DNA from 3 places in the Collimonas sp. NPDC087041 genome. Region 1 is predicted to be linked to each of the others. Evidence: predicted binding sites of a transcription regulator. Region 1 holds the regulator's gene; each other region holds the start of a gene.

Region 1 (7,818 bases):
GCTGCCGTTCTCAAGCGCTTCTTGCGCGAAAACCTGTATCGGCACTATCTGGTCAATCGGATGACCAGCAAGGCGCGCCGCATCGTGGTGGAATTGTATGAATGTTTTACCGATGAACCCGCATTACTGCCGCCGGACTATCAATTGCCGGCCGATGGCCAGCACAGTCCGCAGCAACAGGCGCGCCAGGTTGCCGACTACATCGCCGGCATGACCGATCGCTATGCGATACGTGAACATAGGCGCCTGTTTCTGGTGGACGAAGGGCATCTGTAAAGGTTGCACTGAAGCCAAACGCATCATCGCAGCAGCTTGGGTTAGACTTGGTTGTTATCTACTTAACTTTATCAAGGATCAATTATGCGTCGCGTATACCAAACAGCAGTGACATTGACTCTGGCCTTGTCGGCAACTGCCGCGCTGGCTCTATCGTTGAGCGACCTGAGCAACCAGGACGCCAGCAGCGGCCTGAAAGCCGCGTTGCAAAAAGGAGCGGACGTTGCCGTCTCCAAGCTGGGCGTGACAAACGGCTTCCTGAATAACGACAAAGTGAAAATCGGCTTGCCGGGTATACTTGAGAAGGCGCAGCCAATACTGAAAATGACTGGCAAGGGCCAGCAGCTGGATGATCTGGTGGTGTCGATGAATCACGCTGCAGAATCGGCTGTGCCGCTGGCCAAGCCGCTGTTGATGAATGCGGTCAAATCGATGTCGGTGACGGATGCAAAAAACATCCTGACAGGCGGCGATACTTCCGTGACCGATTTTTTCAAGCAGAAAACCTCGGCCGAATTGGGCCAGAAATTCCTGCCTATCGTCAAAGGCGTGACCGATCGTAACGGCCTGTCGGCGCAATATAACGCGATCATGGGACAAGTCGGCAAGACCGGCATGGTGCCGGCCCAGCAAAGCACGGTGGAAGGTTATGTGACCCAGCGCGCGCTGGATGGCTTGTACACCATCATCGGTGAAGAAGAGAAAGCGATTCGCCAGGATCCGGTCGGCGCCGGCAGCGCGATCATCGGCAAGGTATTCGGTGCGTTGAAATAATCGCTGCTTTTGCGGGGCCGTGCCGCACGGCGGCGCGATCATCGGCAGGCAAGTAATTCGGGCTGCAGTGTCGCCCGTAAAAATAACTAAGGGCGCATTGACTGCGCCCTTGTTCATTCATTGGCGCGAGCTACTGAGCTCGTACGCCGGAGTTCGATTGACGGCCGGTTCAGGTCGCGGCGGGTAGGTCTTCCGGGACATGCTTGATGGAATCATGCTGATGATCCTGCATCTTGTCCTTGTATTTGATCACCTGGCGATCGAGCTTGTCGATCAGTGCATCAATGGCGGCATACAGGTCGTGAGCGATGCTTTCAGCATGCAGGTCCTTTCCTTTTACGCGCAGATTGATTTCCGCTTTTTGGCGCTTTTCTTTTTCAGTGATTTTGTCGACGGTCAGAATCACGCTGATATCGATGACCTGGTCGAAGTGACGTTTGATACGTTCCAGCTTGCTTTGTACGTATTCGCGAATGGCAGGGGTTAATTCGAGGTGATGCCCACTGATGGTGAAGTTCATACAGCGCTCCTATGAAGAATATTGCTGGCGGTTCTGAACAGGTTGCGTTGAATCTTTAGGCGAGCAATCAAGAGCGGACTGCTCTGGCAAGAATCGGTAAAACCCGCTTTGTCTGAACACAGCAAGGGTAAGCTCTACAATCAAACCACAAAAAACTACAAGGCCTTGCGTAAATTAACAGACGGAATCTTTAGTGCTTCGCGATATTTTGCGACGGTGCGGCGGGCGACCACCATACCTTGTTCCGCAAGCATGTCGGCAATCTTGCTGTCAGAGAAAGGATTTTTTGAATCTTCTGCTCCTATCAGTTGTTTAATGAGTGCCCGTATCGCTGTTGAGGAAGCCTCTCCACCTGCCTCAGTAGCAACATGGCTGCCGAAGAAATACTTCAGTTCAAACATCCCGTGGGGAGTGAGCATGTATTTCTGAGTGGTTACACGAGAAATAGTGCTCTCGTGTAGACCCAGTGTATCAGCTATTTCACGCAACACAAGCGGCCTCATTGCGACCGCGCCGTGTGAAAAGAAGTTCCGCTGGCGCTCGACAATTGCCTGCGCCACTCGCAGGATAGTGTCGAAACGCTGCCGCATATTCTTGATCAGCCACTTGGCTTCCTGCAGCTGAGAAGTCAGTGCGCCTTCCCCTTTGCTTTGCCGCAAAATGTTGGCATATAGAGCATTTACGCGCAGTCTAGGCATGACGTCATTGTTCAACATGACCTGCCAGCCTTGCTTTGAGCGCCTGACGATGACGTCCGGCACTACGTAGTCGGAGGTGTTGGCGGCGAACGGCGCGCCGGGGTGAGGATTGCATTGCTTGATGACGGTCTGCGCTTCGCGCAGGTCCTCGTCATCACATTCAAGCGCTTTCTTAATCTTATTGAAATCGCGTTGCGCAAAAAGCATCAGGTGATCTTGCACAATCGCCAATGCCAGGCGACGCGTGACAAATGGCACTTTGACAAAGCGATTGATTTGCAAGGTCAGGCATTCGGACGCATTGCGTGCGCCGACGCCGGCCGGATCGAAGCTTTGCACCATGCTCAGCGCCGTCGATAGTTCCTCGACGTCAATCTCCAGCTCGGCCGGCAGGCGCTCATGGATTTCCTCCAGCGACTCTTCCAGGTAGCCGTTGTCGTCCAGCGCATCGATCACCAGTTCGACCAGCGCCCGATCGCGCAGATCGTGGACGGTTTCACGCATCTGCTGTTGCAGGTGCTCGCGCAAAGTCGATTCGTGCGCTTCTAGCTGTGGCCTTGCGTCTTCATCGTCCGGGGTTTTGGCGTTACGGGCGACATCGTCGAAACTCCATTCGCCCTCGCTGCTTTCGGGCGCGTTGTCGCTGGCCGCAGGGGTATCGAAACTGGCTTCGACTTCAGTCGGTGAGCTGCTCACTTCACTGTCGCCGACCGGCGCATCCATGGTCGAGGTCGAGCCGCTGATGGCGCCGTCGGCGAGTAGACGCACGGAGTTGTCGAGCGGGTCGTCGACCCGTTCCAGCAGTGGATTGTCGGAGAGTATTTGTTCCAGCTCCTGATGCAGTTCGAGCGTGGACAATTGCAATAGCCGGATCGACTGCTGCAATTGAGGCGTCAGCGCAAGATGCTGCGAGGTGCGTAGCTGGAGTGATTGTTTCATGGCTCTCGTGCGGACAATTCACTTCTATTCTTAACTGCGGGACTGAACTTGACGGCTGCAACAGCACAGCACGTCAATCTGTCCACGGCGCATTGGACAACGGATAATTTATTCAGAAAATAACAAGCAGAATTCAAGCTATGCCTTAGCGCGGCACGATTACGCTGCAACCGGCGTGTCTACATGCGGAAATGCTCGCCCAGATATACGCGTCGTACCGATTCGTCGGCAATGATGTCGTCCGGACTGCCGCTGGCCAATACGCTGCCCTGGTTGATGATATAGGCGCGGTCGCAAATGCCCAGCGTTTCACGCACATTGTGGTCGGTGATCAGTACGCCGATGCCGCGCTCTTTCAGGAAGCGTACGATGCGCTGGATTTCGATGACGGCGATCGGATCGATCCCGGCGAATGGTTCATCCAGCAGCACGAAGCGGGGATTGGTCGCCAGCGCCCGGGCGATCTCAACACGCCGGCGTTCACCGCCGGAGAGCGATAGCGCCTGGCTCTCGCGCAGTTTTTCAATCTGCAATTCATGCAACAGCTTCTGCAACTGTTCGTCGATTTCTGCCTTGGTGAGCGGCTTGCCGTTAGGCTGCTGCAGCTCCAGCACAGCGCGGATATTGTCTTCCACCGTCAGCTTGCGGAACACCGATGCTTCCTGCGGCAGGTAGGACAAACCAAGCACGGCGCGGCGATGGATCGGCAGGCGCGAAATGTCGACGCCGTCGAGATCGATCTCGCCGCCATCCGATGGCACCAGGCCGACGATCATGTAGAACGACGTGGTTTTGCCGGCGCCGTTCGGCCCCAGCAAACCGACCACTTCGCCGCACTGGACGTTGAGTGAAACGTCATGCACGACCTGACGCGCACCGTAGCTCTTCTGCAGACCTTTAACGATCAGGTTGCTAGGGGTCCCAGGTGTCCCGGGCGTGGCGCTCATTGGGCAACCTTCGGACGTGGCTGGATCACCGCGCGGATGCGGCCGGCGCCCGGTTGGCTATTGCCATTGACGGTATTGTTGACCGAATAGAATTCGGTGCGGCTGTCGTAGGAGATGAATTCGCCGTTGACTTCATCGGTCGGCTTGTCGCCCTGCAGGCGGCGCATCTGCGCTTTCGAAAACAGCTTGGTGACTTCAGTCTTGCCATCGTATTCGATGCGTTCGGCATGGCCGTCGATCCACAGGTCCGGGCCACCGTCGCGTTTTTGCTTGAACGTGGCGAGCTTGCCTGGATCAGCGTACAAGACGGCGTACTGGTAGCCGGCCGGATCGGTGGTCACCACGACGCGGTCAGCCTTCATCAGCAGCGTGCCGCGCGTCAGCACCACGTTGCCGGTGGCGACGTTGACCTGCTTGACATCGTCATACGTGAGCTGGTCGGAGTCGATCAGCGTCGGTTTGTCGGAGTCGGCTTTTTCCGCATGGGCAATGCCCACGGCGCTAAGCAGCAACAGAGAAAGCAAAAATAGTCGTTTCATGAAAAATCCTGGGTAAAGGATGGAACCGCATACATAAATTGTGTGGCTTGCGCTTAATGCGGCTTTGGCGGAAAGACGCCGTGCACCTTGCTGAACATTTTCAGCACGCGCGTGGAATTATTAAAATACATGCCGGTGCCGTTCAGTTTCGATTGCCCCAGCGTGATTTCTGCCGGCAGATCGGTTTGCATGACATCGTCGTCCGGCAGCAACAACAGGTATTCCGATTTCAAGTGGAAATTGTCGGCCATCGCCGTCTTCGGGCGATCGGCGTTGACATCGCCATACAGGTGAACCTTGCTGTTGTCGTCTTCAACCTTGCCGCGGTCGGCGCGCAGGTTCATCGGCGGCTTTTCCTTATCCAGGCTGTGCACGATTGGTTTCTGGATGTCGAATGAATCGTCGACCGGATTGTGCGTCAGCAGGTCGCCGGAGATGTTGTAGCGCGGCTGCCCGGTGGGAGACATCTGCACGTAGTTGAACGTCTCCACGTAATAATCCGGCTCCACGCGCGTTGGCTTGGGCAGCAGTTCATCGGTATCCCTGTGCATCACCTGCACCAGCCAGAAACTGCCCAGCGCCAGTATCACGAACAGAACCAGCAGCAGCATGAAGCGGAAGCGGTAAGTGGAGCGGAGATTTTTCATGCCGGGGCCGAGCCTTGTGGAGTGGGGCGCAGATAAGCCGCCAGCGCCGCTTCATAGGTGTCTTGCGCCTGCATGATGAGATCGCACACTTCACGCGCTGCGCCTTGGCCACCGGCGGTTTGAGTGACGTAGTGGACGCGCGCCCTGACTTCGCGATGGCCGTTGGGCACGCTCACTGCAAAGCCGACCTGCGACAGGATCGGCAGGTCGATCACATCGTCGCCGATGAAGCCGCAGGCATCGGCGTCGAGCTGCAGTTGCGTCAGCAATTGGATGAATGCCGAGTGTTTGTCATGCACGCCTTGCTGGACATGGGCGATGCCAAGATCGGCAGCGCGGCGGCTGACGATTGCCGATTTGCGCGCGCTGATGATTGCGGTGGCGACACCGCTTTGCTGCAACTGCTTGATGCCGTGGCCGTCCAGCACGTTGAAACGCTTCAGTTGCTCGCCGTCGGCGCCGTACAGCAAGCCGCCGTCGGTCAGGATGCCGTCGACGTCGAAAATCATCAGGCGCACGCGCGCGGCGCGTGCCATCAGTTCCGCCTCGGGCAGGGCCGGATTAACTGACACGTTGTTGTACGGAATGCCGGCTGCCATCAGATAACCTTGGCGCGGGTCAGGTCGTGGATATGCAATGCGCCGACCAGCGTGCCGTCGGTGTCCGTCACCAGCAGCTGATTGATGCGGAATTGCTCCATCATGTGCACCGCGTCGACCGCCAGTTGATCGGCGCTGATCGTGCGCGGATTGGCATGCATCACATCGGCGATCGTCAATTTGGTGAAATCCTGGACCTGTTCGATCAAGCGGCGCAAGTCGCCATCGGTAAACACGCCGATGACGTGGAATTTGTCGTCGACCACGGCGGTCATGGCGATTCCCTTGCGGGTGATTTCCAGCAACGCGTTCGACAGCGGTACATCCGCCGTCACCGCTGGAATCGCTTCGCCGCTGCGCATGACATCGCGTACGTGGGTCAACAGCCTGCGGCCGAGTGCGCCGCCCGGATGGGAGCGGGCAAAATCTTCTTCACGGAAGCCGCGCGCGTCCAGCAGCGCTACCGCCAGTGCGTCGCCCATCGCCAGCGTGGCGGTGGTGCTGGCGGTTGGCGCCAGGTTCAATGGGCAGGCTTCCTGCGCCACGCCAACGTTGAGATGAACGGTAGCCAGTTGCGCCAGTGCCGACGTATCGTTGCCGGTCATCGCGATCAGGCTGGCGCCCATGCGTTTGATGATCGGCACAATCGCCATCAGTTCGGCGGTCTCACCGGAATTTGAAATCGCAATGAAGGCATCGTCTTCGGTCACCATGCCGAGATCGCCATGTGCGGCTTCAGCCGGATGGATGAACAGCGCCGGCGTGCCGGTGGAGGCGAGCGTGGCGGCGAACTTGCGGGCAATATGTCCTGACTTGCCGATGCCCGAGACCACTACCCGGCCGCTGCAGGTGAGCAGCAGGGATACGGCTTGGGCGAAGGGATCGCTGGCGTCGTCGGAAATCCGGTTCTTCAATGCAATGATGGCATCCGCTTCGATTTGCAGGGTGCTGCGGGCAAGCTCCAGCGCACGGCCGGCATCGAACGTCTTGGGCAAGGTTTTTGGCAAAATTTTGGTATCGGTTAGACTCATCCCGAAAGTATAAACGAATTCCTAAAGCAAAAAACTTGCCAGTGGCGATCAGAAACAATTAATCTGTCTTCAATGTACGCTGTTAGCGTTGCAGCAACAAAACATTAATCCCATACCAATTGATCAATGATGCTTTCCGGACTTGAACTGACCATCCTGCTGCTGGGCTCCGCCGTACTGGGCGTTGTAGCCTTTCGCAGCTTTCATTTACCGCCGATGCTCGGTTATCTGGTGGTGGGGATATTGATCGGCCCGCACGCGCTCGGGTTTGCCGAAGACAATGCCACCACCCACGCGCTGGCCGAATTCGGCGTGGTGTTCCTGATGTTCTCGATTGGCCTGGAGTTTTCGCTGCCCAAACTGACGGCGATGCGGCACATCGTGTTCGGTTTGGGGATGGCGCAGGTGCTGCTGACGATCGCCGCCACCATGCTGTTCGGCTGGGTGCTGGCGCTGGTCCTGCCGCAGGTGATCAACATCAGCTGGCAGGCGGCGTTTGCGCTGGGCGGTGCGCTCACCATGTCGTCGACGGCCATCGTTTCCAAATTGCTCACTGAACGGCTGGAACTGGAAACCGAGCACGGCCGTCGCATCATCGGCATCCTGCTGTTCCAGGATCTGGCGCTGGTGCCCTTGCTGATCGTGGTGCCGGCGCTCGCCGAGCATAGCGGCAACCTGCTGGCGACACTCGCCTGGGCCAGCGGCAAGGCGATACTGGTGCTGGTCCTGCTACTGTTTTTCGGCCAGAAGCTGATGCGCCGCTGGTTCCAGATCGTGGTGCGGCGCCGTTCGCAGGAATTGTTCATGCTGAACCTGCTGCTGATCACGCTGGCTTCCGCCTGGATCAC
Region 2 (7,818 bases), on a different contig from region 1:
GGGCACAATCCGTTCAACAGGATCCCTGCCACCAATGTCAGCTTGGCCCATTTATATAACATGCATAACTCCCCATGACTCATCAATCTGCAAGCGCCCTCGTCACTTCGTCAATCCTGGATGAGGTGGCGCAGCAGGCGTATCCCGCGTCCACATTATATGTGCTGGCCACGCCTATCGGAAATGTCTGCGATATCAGCTTGCGCGCATTGCACGTATTGTCGATGGTTGATGCGGTGGCTTGTGAAGATACCCGGAATACTGCGCATTTGTTGAGTCGCTACGGCTTATCCAAGACTTTGCTGGCGGCGCATGAACATAACGAGCGCGAAGCCGCCGACAAGATCGTCGCCCGCCTGCAGGCTGGCGAGCGGATCGCGCTGGTGTCCGATGCCGGCACCCCAGCGGTGTCCGATCCGGGCGCGCGGATTGTCGATGCGGTGCTGCGCGCCGGCTTGCGTGCATTGCCGTTGCCGGGGCCGTCGGCAGCCGTTACCGCGCTGTCGGTCAGCGGCCTGGTCAACGACCAGTTCCAGTTTGTCGGCTTCCTGCCGAGCAAGGGTCGCCAGCGCGAAATCGTGCTGAGCGGCCTGGTCGGCGCCAGCGCTACGCTGGTGCTGTATGAGGCGCCGCACCGCATCATCGAAACCGTCGACGCACTGTTGCTGGCCTTCGGCCCCGAGCGCCAGGTGGTGCTGGCGCGCGAACTCACCAAACTGTTTGAAAGCGTGCATCGCTGCGCATTGGGCGACGCTCCGGCGTGGCTGGCGGCCGACGCCAATCGGCAAAAGGGCGAATTCGTGTTGTTGGTCGAGGCGGCGCCGGTTGCACTCGACGATAGTGCGGAAGGAGAGCGGGTATTGAAGATTCTGCTGGCCGAATTGTCAATCAAGCAAGCTTCTGCCTTGGCGGCGCAAATTACCGGTCAAAAGAAGAATGCCCTTTATGAAAGAGCTCTCGCCCTGAAAAGCGAGTAGGTTTTGACGGGCAGGCAGAATGAGAATATTTTGTTATTAATTTTTCGTCATTGTTTTCATGATTAATCAGATTTGTCTTATGCGGATTGGCCGGTAAGGGAAATCAGATAAGCACAAATTCAGCAATGCGGCGATGTATTTTCACAACGGCACTGACATCGCAAATTAGTTCCCGGCCGGGGTTCGATAGTAAAATCCGCCACCTTGTGCAATGCGTCAAAAAGTTTTTTAAAAAGCAATAATGAGAAGTAAGTGGTTCACGCATTCCTGGATGCCGGACCTGCCCTTACCAACAAGATGAGAGAAACCATGAGCAATACGCAAACCAGCGGTAACAGCGCCGGATTCAAGTCATCCCGTCTGCACATCGTCACGCTGGCCGCACTGGGAATCGTGTTCGGCGATATCGGCACCAGTCCGCTGTACTCGTTGAAAGAATGTTTCAGTACCGAGCATGGCATCCCGTTTACACCGGATGGCGTGCTGGGGATTATCTCGATGCTGTTCTGGGCGATCACGATCGTGGTGTCGCTGAAGTACGTATTGTTCGTGATGCGCGCCGACAATAACGGCGAAGGTGGCGTGCTGGCATTGATGGCGTTGTCGCTGCGCACCGCTCAGCACGGCTCGCGGCGCGCCAAGATATTGATGATGCTGGGCGTATTCGGCGCCTGCATGTTCTACGGCGACGTCGTGATCACTCCGGCCATCTCGGTGTTGTCGGCGGTGGAGGGGCTGGAAATCGCCACGCCGGGGCTTACCCGCTACGTGCTGCCGTTATCGCTGGTCATCCTGATCGGCTTGTTCCTGATCCAGAAGCACGGCACCACCGTGGTCGGCAAGCTGTTCGGTCCGGTCATGTTCATCTGGTTCGTATCGCTTGGCCTGCTCGGCGTCTTCAATGTGATCAAGGCGCCGCAGATCCTGGCCGCGATCAATCCCTACTATGCCTACGCGTTCATGCAGGCGCATGCGCTGCAAGCGTTCGTGGTGCTGGGTTCGGTAGTGCTGGTGCTGACCGGGGCCGAAGCCCTGTATGCCGACATGGGCCACTTCGGCATCCGTCCTATCCGATTTGCCTGGCTGTACACCGTCATGCCATGCCTGTTGCTGAATTATTTCGGCCAGGGCGCCAACCTGCTGGTCAACCCAAGCGCGATCCAGAACCCGTTCTATCTGATGGTGCCGGATGCATTGCTGATGCCGATGGTGATCCTGGCGACCGCCGCCACCGTGATTGCGTCGCAAGCGGTGATCTCCGGCGCGTTCTCGCTGACCAGCCAGGCTATCCTGCTGGGCTTCGTGCCGCGCATGCGTATCCTGCACACCTCGGAAGATGAACGCGGCCAGATCTATATCCCGATGATCAACTGGATGCTGCTGATCCTGGTGGTTGCAGTGGTGTTGGCCTTCAAGAAATCCGACAACCTGGCCGCTGCGTACGGTGTCGCGGTGACCACCACCATGCTGATCACTACGGTGTTGGCGGCAGTCGTCATGCGCACCGTCTGGAAATGGAATCCTTTCCTGGTGGCGCTGGTCATCAGTGCTTTCTTCGTGGTCGACTTTGCATTCTTCGCCGCCAACCTGTTGAAGATTGTCGACGGCGGCTGGTTCCCGTTGCTGCTCGGCGGCTTCGCTTTCTTCCTGTTGATGACATGGTACGCAGGCCGCATGCTGCTGCGTGAACGCAGCAAGGATGAAGGGATTCCGCTGGAGCCGTTCGTCGAAGGCTTGCTGGCGCATCCACCGCATCGGGTCGAAGGCACTGCCGTGTTCATGACCGGCAATGTCGACACAGTACCGGTGGCGATGCTGCACAACCTGAAGCACAACCGCATCCTGCACAAGCGCGTGTTCTTCCTGAAAATCAGTATCTGGGACGTACCTTTCGTCGAAGACAGCAAGCGCCTGACCTTGCGCGAACTGGGCAAGGACGTTTATGTGCTGCGCGCCGCGTTCGGCTTCAAGGAAGCGCCGGACGTGCAGACCGTGATGGCGCTGACCACTGCGCAGTTCGGCCTGGAGTTCGACGTGATGGATACTTCGTTCTTCCTGGCGCGCGACACGGTGATCCCGAGCAAGATTCCGGGCATGCACTTGTGGCGGGAAAAACTGTTTGCGTGGATGTATCAGAATGCCGCCAAACCATCCGACTTTTTCCACATCCCGGTCAATCGCGTGGTTGAGCTCGGTACCAAAGTCGAAATTTAAGCGCTACACCCTTCAGCGGAAGCCGTCCTGGCTTCCGCTTTTGCACAGGATCGGATATCGCGCGGCGCGGTGCTCCGGTCCTAGTTCTCTCCGGGTTTGCCGAGCTGTACCTGGCAACGCCACAATTGATGTCCCGAAGCCAGATATTTGCTCTCGAACGGCGTAATCGGCGCTGCCGTCTGGTATGGCTCGCAGCCGACGTCGATGCCGCTCAACTGCGTCAGCGCGCTGGCGCATTCCTCCACATAGATCTGCCAATTGCTGCGGCATTCGAGAATGCCGCCCAGCGCGACGATATCCGGAAACACCGGATGGCCGTGCCAGCGCCGGCTCAACTGGCCGATCTTTGGCCACGGATTCGGGTAGAGCAGGTAATGGCGCACCGGATAAATCTGCGCCGCCAACAACAAGCGCCAGTAATCCACCAGATCGGCGCGGATCCGGATAAGGTTTTGCGGCTGCGGCGCATTGCCGGACCACAGCGTATTGCGGCCAACCCGGTCCGCCGACTGGTCGACGCCGATCACGAAATGATCCGGATATTGCGCCGCCAGATGCATGGTCGACAAGCCGACCCCGCAACCCGCATCCAGGATCAATGGCATGCTGCCGGCAGCATGCCAGGCGGCGATGCTGGCGTCGAATGCCGCCTGGTTATAGCTGCTGACAGGTTTCTGGAATTTGTGTGCTGCGTGCTTGGCGACGGTTGCCGCAAGCTGGTCGTGGACGCCGGTTTGCGCACTGTGGATGGGACTGGAGTTGGCGAACATGAAACGTGAGGATGAGGGTGGGGCACGCTACAGGACGCCTGCCGGCTATTTGCCGATCGGCGCGTTGCTGTGTGCCAGGTTCGCTAGTTTAACGGCTGTCGGGAACCTGGCAATACAAAAGCAGCCCCAAGCCACCCGCTTGCTTCCGATGCAAGGCGGGCGGGTTGGAAACTGGGTTGATCTGAATCTGTCCGGCTTACTGTAAGGTAACGGGCTGGCTCATCATCGAGTCGTAATTGCCCAGGAAAGCATCAATGTCTTCGATGCTCGGCTCTGTTGCGATCAGGTCTTCGACCCCTTTACGGAAAAACTCCGCCAATGCACCAGCAATAAAAATCTCGCGCTTGAACGATTTATCGACGATTTCATAGCCACCGAAACGCAAAGCTTCACGTTGTTCATCGGCACCAAATTCGACGACGCTGTATTGGTCACTGTTATAAATCAGGTTCATATGCGCTCCCGGTAATTAAGACAGAAGGTAATGATTGAGTAAGCAGTTTTCAAGCCAGCTGGTGAAAATATTATTTTTTAGCTCCTTTTCCGATAGATATGTTCCCGTTTGGACAGACATATTTCACTGACAAAAGAATTGATGCACCGTTTCGTTACATAGTACGCCACACGATATGTTTGTCACGTATTAAATAATGATGAAGGCAATGCATTTTTACTAAAAGCTTACTCAATATTTGTATATCGCCAAGTGCCGCCAGGGAGACTGTTCGGCGGCAGCGTCAGGCTTGAAGGCGCTTACTCAATCCATTCAAACATGATGTGCTGATGTGATCCCGTGGTGATGGCGACATCGCGGGTTTTCGATTGTCCATTCTTGATGGCTTCGATGCGATAGTGCCCGGGAGGCAATTGCGCCAGGAAGAACGGGCCCTTGGATACCGCATCGAGAACGGTCTGACTGTGAGCGTCGTTGATTTTCACATGGACGTCGGCAGTAAATTCATCTTTGGGTGTTGCCTTGACGACAAATTCAAGCTCCAACGGATAATTTTTTGCTTCTCGCTGCATGTTGGCCGCGTCGTCTTGTCCGATGCCGCCCGACAGGTAGCCGGCAGCAGCGGCGGCAGTGCGCGTATTCTGCGCTTGCGCGGCATTGACGGAGAAAGCAGTGGTGGCGGCAACCAACACCGATAGCGCAAAAAGACTGTGCTTGTTCATGATGCATCCTCCACAAAAAAAACAGGTCGGTATGGCAACAAATAAGCTGGCTCAGCTCACAACTACAGAATAGGATATTAAAATTAAAACAAACTTAAATCTGAAAAATTGCGCGGAATTAACCGTTTTCGCTGTGTTGCGGTAATGGTCTTTAATCTTCCCGCAAGCCGACAGGCGCTAGGTATCGCGCAACGCGCGCCGATACTGTATCGCTTCCGCCACGTGCGCCGCGGCAATGTTGTCGGCGCCGGCCAGATCGGCGATGGTGCGCGCCACCTTTAGCGCGCGATGATAGCCGCGCGCCGACCAGTGCAGATGCGTCATGGCGTTGCGCAATATCTTTTCACCGGCGCTGTCGGGTTTGCAGAAATGATCGATTTCAGCGGTCGACAAGGCCTGGTTCTGTTTGCCCTGGCGCGATAGCTGAAGCGCGTGCACCTGCTCGACGCGGGCCGCAATCAGCGCCGACGGTTCGCCATCGGCTTGCTGCAGCAATTGCTCGTGGGGCAGCGCCGGCACCTGGATTTGCATGTCGATCCGATCCAGCAGCGGCCCGGAGATTTTGTTCTGGTAGCGAGCGATGCCGTCCGGGGTGCAGCGGCATTCCTTGGTGGCGTGGCCCAGATAGCCGCAAGGGCAGGGATTCATCGCCGCGATCAATTGAAAGCGTGCCGGAAAGTCCGCCTGACGTGCCGCCCTTGAAATCGTGATGTGACCCGATTCGAGCGGTTCGCGCAATACTTCGAGGACACGGCGATCGAATTCCGGCAATTCATCAAGGAATAAAACGCCTCGGTGCGCCAGCGAAATCTCGCCGGGACGCGGTGGGCTGCCGCCGCCAACCAGCGCCACCGCGGATGCAGTGTGATGCGGCGCGCGGTAAGGACGGATTTTCCATGCATCGCCGGAAAAGCCCTTGGTCAACGATTGCACCGCCGCCGACTCCAGCGCTTCCAGATCGCTCATCGGCGGCAGGATGCCCGGGAAACGCAACGCCAGCATCGATTTTCCGGTGCCTGGTGGGCCGATCAGCAAGACGCTGTGGTTGCCGGCCGCAGCCACTTCCAATGCGCGTTTCGCTTGCAGCTGGCCTTTTACATCGCTGAAATCGGGATGGCTGCGTGGTTTCGATTGGGCTTGTGGAATATGACGCTGGAGCCTGGTTTCGGCCTGTCTGGAGGAAAAGTGCGCGCATACCTGCAACAGCGATTCGGCTGGAAGAATATGTGCGTCCGACACCAGTGCCGCCTCATCTGCATTGGCGTGCGGCAGGATGAAGGCACGTGGCGATGCAGATGAAGCGCTATTGCCGGTCTTGGAGGAGGCGTCGGCATTGCGCTTATCCGACGTCATGGCAAACGTCATGGCAAGGGCGCCGCGAATCGGCCTCAGCTCACCCGACAGCGACAGTTCGCCGGCAAATTCGTAGGCGTCGAGTTCGTCCGCCGGCATCTGTCCCGATGCTGCCAGGATGCCGAGTGCGATGGGCAGGTCGAAGCGGCCGGATTCCTTGGGCAGGTCGGCCGGCGCTAAATTAACGGTGATACGACGTGAGGGGAATTCGAAGCGCGCGTTCTGCAACGCTGCGCGGACCCGGTCCTTGGATTCCTTGACCTCGGTTTCGGGCAGGCCGACGATGGTGAAGGAGGGCAGACCATTGGCCAGATGGACTTCTACTGTGACTTCGGGCGCCTGCATGCCTGCCAGCGCCCGACTTTTCAATACCGCTAGCGTCACCGGCTTGGCGGAATCAAGGGCGTTTCAGTTGTGCTTCAAGTTCTGTGACGCGTGCTTCCAGTGCTTCCAGCTTGGCGCGGGTAGTCGCCAGCACTTGCGCCTGCACATCGAATTCCTCGCGTGTGACCAGGTCCAGTTTGGAGAAGCCCTGGCCCAGCATGGCCTTGACGTTTTTTTCGATGTCCTTGGCTGGCGAGTTTTCGATCGCCTGGTTGATCTTGGCTTGAATGTCGTCGAAGAAGTTGGGTTTGTTCATGATCGTCCTCTGGGAGTGAAAAGGTATGGTGGGACGGAGTTCCACGGCCGCCGTTGCGTGGCGGATTGCTCTACCCTCGACAAATACGAAAAATGATAACCGATGCGTTCCGCCCTGACATGCAAATTATGAACCGGCCCGGCGGTTTAAGCAATTTTCCGCCTGGCCGTGACGCCGTAGAAATCAGGCCTGTTCGGCGCGGATTTGTTGCAGCGATTTTTTCTGCTTGCCGGCGCTGTCGAAATTGTCGGCGTGCAGCCAAGCTTCGAAGACGGCCCGTTGTGCCGGCCATTCGCTATCGAGCATCGAAAACCAGGCAGTGTCGCGGTTCTTGCCCTTGAACACGCGATGTTGCCGGAACAGGCCTTCGGGAGTGAAGCCGAAGCGCAGCGCCGCCTTTTGTGAGCGCAGGTTGAGCGAATTGCATTTCCATTCCAGGCGGCGATAGCCGAGATCGTCGAAGGCATGCCGCGCCAGCAGGTAGATCGCTTCGGTGGCCTGGCGTGTGCGTTGCATGCGCGCGCTGAACCAGATATGGCCGATTTCGATCGAGCCGTGCTCCGGCGTGATCGCCAGGTAGCTCAACACGCCGGTCGGCTTGCCGCTGTGCTGGTCGACGACGGTGAAGAACAGCGGATCGCGGCTGGTGGCGCAGTTCTTGAGCCAGGCGCTGAAATCCTGCGGATTG
Region 3 (7,818 bases), on a different contig from region 1:
ATGCAGTGCGGATTCATGGCCATCATCTTGAACCCGCCGCGCCTGCAGCGCGTGACCGATGCCGACGGTCTCAACCGGATTGAAGTCAGCGGCACCTGGCTGTTGCGCGAGATCCTGCCGGATGCCGCCATCTTGCGGCCGCAGTTGGCGCAATATGCCAAGGACACCAACGCCAGGTGGGACCTGCGCGCCATCCAGCAGCTGGATGCCGCCGGCGCATTGTTCCTGTGGCGCATGTGGGGACGGCGGCGGCCGGATGTCCTGCTCAAGCCGGAATACGAAGACATTTTCGCCAACCTGGCCACCAAGCCGTTCCCGGAGCCACCGCCACTACCGCGTGATCGACTGGGATTGCTGGTCAAACTCGGCCAAGGCTTGCTATCGTTCAGCAGGAACCTGTATGCGATCACGATCCTGGCCGGCAATCTGCTGCTGGATCTGCTCTACCTGCTGCGCCACCCGGCCGATATCCCATGGCGCGAAATTTCCGCCAACATCCACCGCACCGGCAGCCAGGCGCTGGCTATCACGGCGCTGGTCGGCTTCCTGGTCGGCGTGGTGTTGAGTTACCTGTCGTCGATCCAGTTGAAAAACTACGGCGCCGATGTCTTCATCATCAACATCCTGGGCCTCGGCATCGTGCGTGAACTGGGCCCGATCCTGGCAGCGATCCTGGTCGCCGGCCGCTCCGGCTCCTCGATGACCGCGCAACTAGGCGTCATGCGCGTCACCCGCGAACTGGACGCCCTCTCGGCAATGGGCATCTCCCACACCCAACGTCTGGTACTGCCCAAAGTCATCGCACTTGCCATCACGCTGCCGCTATTGATCATCTGGAGCGACATGGCCGCCCTGCTAGGCGGCATGCTATCGGCCTACCTCCAGCTAGACATCGGCTACCGCCAGTTCCTGCACGGCCTCCCCGCCGCCGTGCCCATCGCCAACCTGTGGTTGAGCCTATGCAAAGGCTCCGTATTCGGCATGCTGGTCGCCCTTATCGCCTGCCACTACGGCTTGCAAATCAAGCCAAACACAGAAAGCTTGGGTGCGAGTACGACTGATTCTGTAGTCACATCAATCACCATCGTCATCATTGTGGATGCGATTTTTGCGGTGATTTTTTCGAATGTGGGGTTTTAAGAGACGATTAAATATCGATTAGGGGGGTGAAGCAAGAAACGTGACTCGCTGCCGGGCTGCCGCCGGCGGATTCCACAGAGTAGTAGCCTTTTTAAGCAGCACTGGATGCACACGACTTATGCACCACCGCACACACTCCGTGGTCCGTTAAAAGGGGTCAGAGTAATTTTCGGCAAGACCCCGCCGAAAAAAAACTCTGACCCCATTTAACTGCGTGGAGTTGATTTTGACGTTGTTGTTGGTTTTGACGTTGCTTTTGAATTGGCTTTTGCCGTTGTAGTTGTTTTTGACTTTTCGCATGCTGACGTTGCCAAATGGGACGGGTGACAGTCGGGAATTATGGGACACATGTTTGAGCGAAGCGAGTTTGTGTCCCATCCGACTGGCGCGCGGCGCATTTGGGGACCCGCCGAAGGCGGGAAACGGCTGTGCGATCGCCTTTCTTTGCTTACTTTCTTTGGCGAAGCAAAGAAAGTAAGCGGCTGCCGGGCCGCCCCCGGCAAGTATCCACGGAGTAGAGTACGTATTAAATAGCGACGAAACGGCCACTTTTGAATGCACTACTGCACTCACTCCGTAGACCGTTAAAAGGGGTCAGAGTAATTTTCGCAAAAAGCCGCGAAAAAAAACTCCGACCCCATTTAACTGCGTTGTCGGGGCATCACCGGCAGAGACAAGAAAAAGAAAAAGAAAAAGGCAAAAAAGCAGAAAGCAGAAAGCAGAAAGCAGAAAGCAGAAAGCAGAAAGCAACAATATAGAAAAGATTTTAGAAAAACGTAATCGTAAAAATCTTCTAGCGGGCAAAAAAAGTGGACACACCAACCGTCATCATCGACATCAACGCCGTATGGACCCAATACGGCAACACCATCATCCACCGCGACCTCACGCTCAGCGTGAATTACGGCGAAGTGATGGCCATTATTGGCGGCTCCGGCAGCGGAAAAACCACCCTGCTACGCCTGATGCTCGGCCTCGAAGCCCCCAGCCGCGGCACCATCAAGGTATTCGGCGTCCCCCTCCAAGGCTGCGCCGACAGCGACCTGCGCCAGACGCGCAACCGCTGGGGCGTGCTGTTCCAGGAAGGCGCGTTGTTCTCAGCACTCAGCGTGTTCGACAACGTCGCCCTGCCGCTGCGCGAACTCAAGGCCTTGCCCGAAGACGTCATCCGCGAACTGGTGATGATGAAGCTTGATCTGGTCGAAATCGACGCCATGAGCGCCAACAAGATGCCCGCCGAACTGTCCGGCGGCATGGTCAAGCGCGTCGCCCTGGCTCGCGCGCTTGCGCTCAATCCCGAATTGCTGTTTCTCGACGAACCCACCGCCGGCCTCGATCCCGAACGCAGCCACGGCTTCGTGCAACTGATCGAATCGCTGCGGCGCGCGCTGAACCTCACCGTGGTGATGGTGACCCATGATGTCGACACCCTGCTAGCCCTGTCCGACCGGGTTGCCGTCCTCGCCAACCAGCAGTTGCTGACGGTCGGCCCGCTATGGGACATCGTGCAGCATCCCGATCCGTTCGTGCAGAATTTCTTCCTCGGCCACATCAAGCGCTGTGAACAGGAAAACGTCAAGGATTTCCGCGACAAGATGGGCGTCGGCCTGCATGCCGCGTAAGACACAAGGAGGTAGTCAATGGAAAACCGCTCCCACGCCCTGTCCGCCGGCCTGTTCCTGGTGCTGCTCTGCATCGGATTGATATTCGTTGCTATCCGGCTTAACGGCAATGCCGTCGACCAGCAGGATTACCTGCTGCTGTCACGGACGCCCGTCTCCGGCTTGAACCGCAACGCGCCGGTGCGGCTGCGCGGCGTTGATGTCGGCAAGGTCAAGGATATCCAGTTTTCGCCGACCGATCCGCACCTGATCCTGGTCAAGATCAGCGTCGATAAAGGCACGCCCATCAATCAAGGCACCTATGCGCAACTGAGCTATCTCGGCATTACCGGGCTTTCCTTCGTGCAGTTGGACGACGATGGCAGCAAACCGGAAAAACTGGCGCTCAATCCCGACGAAATCGGCCGCATCGAAATGCGCCCCTCGTTTTTTGACCAGGTCGGCAATTCAGGCCAGGAACTGTTGCGCGACACCGGCCAGGCGGCAAAGCGCTTGAACAAACTGCTCGATGACGACAACCTGGCAGAGTTATCGGCGACCATCAGCAATCTCAAGACAGCATCGGGCCGCATCGCCGACCTCGCCGCCGAACTACAACCGACGCTGAAGACGCTACCTGGCATCAGCGCCCACGCCGACAAGGCCCTGGCGCGCGTCGATCCGCTGCTGGCGAACCTGAACGGCCTGACGCAGGAAATCCGCAGCCGGGTTGGCACGCTCGATCGCATTGGCCAAACCGCAGACGATCTCAGCCAAGCCAGCCAGGACCTGAAGGATACGCTGCCGCCGCTGCGCGGCATGATCACCGATTTTTCGCGCAGCTCGCATACGCTGGATCACGTGCTGTCGGACGTCCAGCAGCAACCGCAAAGCCTGGTGTTCGGCCGGAAGCCGGCGCCGCCCGGGCCGGGCGAGACTGGATTTGTCGCGCCAACCGCAACACGTTGACTTGTACGGCAAGTGCGGGATGGCGCATGGCGGCACACTCCGCATCGGCGTCACTTCAATCCGAGACGTTTTGCCATGCGGTTCAGATTGGCGCGATCAACGCCCAGTTCACGCGCAGCAGAGGCCAGGTTGTTGCCGTTGCGCGCCAGGCTTTGACTGATCAAACGTCGTTCAAAGGCACTCACCGCTTCGCGCAAGCCGCCGTCCACTGCCGGTTCGGCCTCGGCATCCACAGGCAACAGCAGCGCCGCCTCATGGCGCAGGTCGAGATCGGCGGCGCGCAAGGTCAGGATGCGCGGCCGTTCCGGATGCCGCGCCAACGCACGCAAGGCGCTACGTCCGATCAGATGCTCCAGCTCCCGGATATTGCCGGGCCAGGTGTAAGCCAGCAACGCCTCTTGCGCGTCACTCGCCAGCCGCAGGCTGAGCAAGCCCAGCCGCGCGCGATTTTCCTCAAGGAAGAAACCACTCAGCAGCAATGCATCGTGACCTCTTTCACGCAGCGGCGGCACCGCAATCGGATAGACGCTGAGCCGATGGTAAAAATCGGCGCGGTAACGTCCAAACCGCACTTCTTCGTTCAAGTCACGATTGGTCGCGGCAATTACCCGCACGTTGACCACGCGCTCCTCGTCCGAGCCGACGCGCTGCAATTGCCCGCTTTGCAAGACCCGCAACAGCTTGGCCTGGACCGATAGCGACAGTTCCCCGACTTCATCCAGAAACAGCGTGCCGCCATGCGCCATCTCGAACTTGCCGCGCCTATCACTGATGGCGCCGGAGAAAGCGCCACGCACATGGCCGAACAATTCGCTCTCGACCAGGGTTTCCGGCAACGCCGCACAGTTGAGGCTGATGATCGGCTTATGCGCGCGCGTCGATGCCGCATGGATGGCATTGGCAACCAGCTCCTTGCCGACCCCGGTTTCGCCGCTAATCAGGACCGTCATGTCGCTCGGACCAGCCAGCCGGATTTCCTGCAACAGACGCTTGTGGGCGACGCTTTGACCGATCAACTCGCGCCGGCTCTGGCTGGCGGCAAGCTGATAGGCCTCGGCGCGCTGCCTTTCCTGTTCGCCGGTTTCGGCCAGTAAACTGATGCGCTCGACCACGTTGACGGTTGCCGCGGCGAGGCTGGAAAACGCCTGCAGCGACGCCATTTCGACAAGATCGAAACGATTCGGGCCTAACGCATCGAGGGTCAGCAAGCCCCAGGGACGGCCGGCAATAGTGACCGGGCAACCCATGCAATCATGTACTTCCAGCAGGCCGGAGTGCGCTTCCACCAAGCCATCATAGGGATCGGGCAACGGCGAGTCGGCCGGAAACCTGGTCGGTGCGGAACCGGCCAACAAGGCGGCGAAGCGCGGATGCTCTTCAACCCGAAAACGACGTCCCAGCGTATCGCTACTCAAACCATCGGTAGCCAGCGGCACCAGTACATCGCCTTCCAGCCGCAGCAAGGCCGCCGCATCGCAGGGAAACAACGTGCGCATGGCATCCAGCAAACGCCGGTAACGCTCGCCGTCGCTGATTTCACGGGATAGATCGGCGACCAGCGGAATCAACGCATCAAGCAATATTTTTGAAGTCATATCGACTCTATTGAAGTCAATATGACTTGCGTCAATTTGACTTCATTAATTTATAAAGCGTTGATTATAAAGGATTTTACTCCTGGCACAGATATTGAATAACTGAACATGACGAGACACAATTTTTGACTCTCGATTTGTCCATCAACCACTCCATAAAGGTGCCCATATGATCTCCGACGCGCAACGTACCATCGTCAAATCCACTGTCCCGCTGCTGGAAAGCGGCGGCGAAGCGCTGACCACGCATTTTTATCAAATGCTGCTGCGCGACTATCCGCAGGTGCTGCCCTTGTTCAACAAGGCGCATCAAGGCAGCGGTGAGCAGCCGCGCGCCCTGGCCGCCGGCATCCTGATGTACGCCCGCCATATCGATCGCCTCGACCAATTGGGCGGCCTGGTGTCGACCATCGTCAACAAGCACGTCGCGCTGCAGATCCTGCCGGAACATTATCCGATGGTCGGCGACTGTCTGTTGCGCGCAATCCGCGAAGTGCTCGGCGCCGACATCGCCACCGACCAGGTCATTGAAGCCTGGGGCGAGGCATACCAGCAACTGGCGGACATCCTGATCGGCGTTGAAGCAAAAATCTACGATGACAAGGCGACTGCCGCCGGCGGCTGGCGCGGCTCCCGCAATTTCGTGGTGGCGCGCAAGGTGCAGGAAAGCGACGAGATCACCTCGTTCTACCTCGAACCGGAAGATGGCAAGCCATTATTGGCGTTCCAGCCTGGTCAATACATCGGCTTGCGCGTCTTCGTCGACGGCGTCGAAATGCGTCGCCAGTATTCGCTGTCGGCGGCGGCCAATGCGCGCCAGTATCGTATCAGCGTCAAGCGCGAAATCGGCGGCCTGGTATCGAACCACCTGCATCATCAGGTCAACGAAAATTCGGTCATTGAGTTGTTTCCGCCTTCAGGCGAATTCACGCTGACTGCCAGCGACAAGCCGCTGGTGCTGATCAGCGGCGGAGTCGGCATCACGCCAATGGTGGCCATGCTGGAAGAAGCACTGCGCGGCAGCCGGCCGGTGCACTTCATCCACGCCGCGCGCCATGGCGGAACCCATGCGTTCCGCCGAAAAATCGACGAACTGGCGCAACGGCATCCACAACTGAAGCGTTTCTTTTGCTATGAACAGCAACGTGAACAAGACCAGCCGCCGCATGCCGTCGGCCAGATCAACCGCGAGCAGTTGCGCCGCTGGATGCCGGAGTCGACCGACGTTGATGCCTACTTCGTCGGGCCGAAACCGTTCATGAAAGCCATCAAACGCTATCTGGGCGAGATCGGCGTGCCGCCAGCGCAAAGCCGTTTCGAATTCTTCGGCCCGGCTTCATCGCTCGACTGAAACCAGCTCATCCTCGACGCAGGGCTTTACCGGCTTGCCGGTCGGATGTCAGTTTTTTTGATGGCGTGCCGGCTTCGGCCGGCGCCGTTTCGACAACCAGTTTGATCGTCTTGGTCCTGATGCGGGCGCCGAGCCAGTTTTCTATTCGGCTTCTGTCTTCAGCCGACAACGCCTTGGCTACCTTGACGTTCAGCACCACCACAGGGCTATCCTTGAGACCCGTCCCCTGGGTCCAGTCCAGTGCTTCAGACAGCCAGACTTCCGTCACTTGAGGAAAAATCGCATGTAGTTCGTCCGGCACTCTCCTGAATTGCACTTGCAGTTCCTCGCGTGAATTCAGCGCGCTTTGCAGCTCCTGGATTTTTTTCTCTTTGCTTTCAAGGGATTGCTGGCTAATTGTGTAGAGATCGCTCAACACTCCACTCTTTAGCGTGCTGACATCAATTTTTTGCTGGTCGGCCTGCTGGTGTACCTTGAGTTTGGCGGCAGACAAGCCGGCGCCAGGCAAGCGCCCGGCAATCGCGGCAAGCCTGCCTTGCGACAGAAAATCGCCCATGACGGTCAGTTCAATCACTTTCGATTTGGGATCGATGCGCGATTGCGTGACGTAGGTTTTGTCGGAAGCGACTTCGTGCGCAACGAATTGCGCCGCCTTCGATTTGAACACCTCATCCTGGACCAAGACGTAAGCCAGGTACACACTCGGCACCCCGGTCAGCAACGCAACCACCAACGCATATCTTTTTACCCGTCCGCTGGTTTTCGCGTCGACGAAATGCTTTTCCCTGACATGGAAAAACCGGATCACCAAAGCCGACGACAAGGCGATGAACACACTATTGATGGTAAACAGGTAGAACGCACCGCCAAAATAGGCCCAGTTGCCGTTGGCAATGCCATAGCCGGCGGTACACAGCGGCGGCATCAATGCCGTGGCAATCGCCACGCCCGGAATCAGGTTGGATTTTTCTTTACGGGTGGCGCCGACAATTCCCGCCAGACCGCCGAACAAGGCGATCAGGACATCCCAGATAGTGGGCGTGGTCCGCGCCAGCAGCTCTGACTGCGCTTCCGTCAACGGCGTGATTAAAAAGTAGACGACAGATGTCAACAAACTGATCAACACTGCGATGCCGAGATTCTTCAGCGCCGTCCTGATCAG

What was found. Region 1 encodes sigma-54, which starts transcription at its own class of promoters, with help from an activator protein. Its sites were predicted from a motif close to TGGCANGNAANCTGCTTT; they were not measured.
Region 2: a site for sigma-54 is predicted at 4,455-4,472, ahead of ACIPF8_RS14955 (DUF3567 domain-containing protein). Genes of this name have one in related genera too.
Region 3: a site for sigma-54 is predicted at 5,389-5,406, ahead of hmpA (NO-inducible flavohemoprotein). Genes of this name have one in related genera too.

The regions. Positions count from the first base shown of each region.
Region 1 covers NZ_JBIUZX010000002.1:238,899-246,716, reverse strand. The annotation lists gene ACIPF8_RS04220 (deoxyguanosinetriphosphate triphosphohydrolase) at 1-276, shown strand, start outside; gene ACIPF8_RS04215 (DUF4197 domain-containing protein) at 361-1,050, shown strand; gene hpf (ribosome hibernation-promoting factor, HPF/YfiA family) at 1,220-1,570, opposite strand; gene ACIPF8_RS04205 (RNA polymerase factor sigma-54) at 1,726-3,207, opposite strand; gene lptB (LPS export ABC transporter ATP-binding protein) at 3,387-4,154, opposite strand; gene lptA (lipopolysaccharide transport periplasmic protein LptA) at 4,151-4,693, opposite strand; gene lptC (LPS export ABC transporter periplasmic protein LptC) at 4,747-5,340, opposite strand; gene ACIPF8_RS04185 (KdsC family phosphatase) at 5,337-5,939, opposite strand; gene ACIPF8_RS04180 (SIS domain-containing protein) at 5,939-6,970, opposite strand; gene ACIPF8_RS04175 (cation:proton antiporter) at 7,100-7,818, shown strand, end outside.
Region 2 covers NZ_JBIUZX010000007.1:191,352-199,169, reverse strand. The annotation lists gene ACIPF8_RS14975 (penicillin-binding protein activator) at 1-62, opposite strand, end outside; gene rsmI (16S rRNA (cytidine(1402)-2'-O)-methyltransferase) at 75-977, shown strand; gene ACIPF8_RS14965 (potassium transporter Kup) at 1,275-3,191, shown strand; gene ACIPF8_RS14960 (tRNA (guanine(46)-N(7))-methyltransferase TrmB) at 3,272-3,961, opposite strand; gene ACIPF8_RS14955 (DUF3567 domain-containing protein) at 4,158-4,415, opposite strand; gene ACIPF8_RS14950 (carboxypeptidase regulatory-like domain-containing protein) at 4,715-5,137, opposite strand; gene ACIPF8_RS14945 (YifB family Mg chelatase-like AAA ATPase) at 5,315-6,874, opposite strand; gene ACIPF8_RS14940 (accessory factor UbiK family protein) at 6,888-7,130, opposite strand; gene ACIPF8_RS14935 (GNAT family N-acetyltransferase) at 7,314-7,818, opposite strand, start outside.
Region 3 covers NZ_JBIUZX010000001.1:648,675-656,492, reverse strand. The annotation lists gene ACIPF8_RS03010 (MlaE family ABC transporter permease) at 16-1,140, shown strand; gene ACIPF8_RS03005 (hypothetical protein) at 1,288-1,713, opposite strand; gene ACIPF8_RS03000 (ABC transporter ATP-binding protein) at 1,950-2,762, shown strand; gene ACIPF8_RS02995 (MlaD family protein) at 2,781-3,710, shown strand; gene norR (nitric oxide reductase transcriptional regulator NorR) at 3,761-5,305, opposite strand; gene hmpA (NO-inducible flavohemoprotein) at 5,475-6,656, shown strand; gene ACIPF8_RS02980 (DUF389 domain-containing protein) at 6,664-7,818, opposite strand, start outside.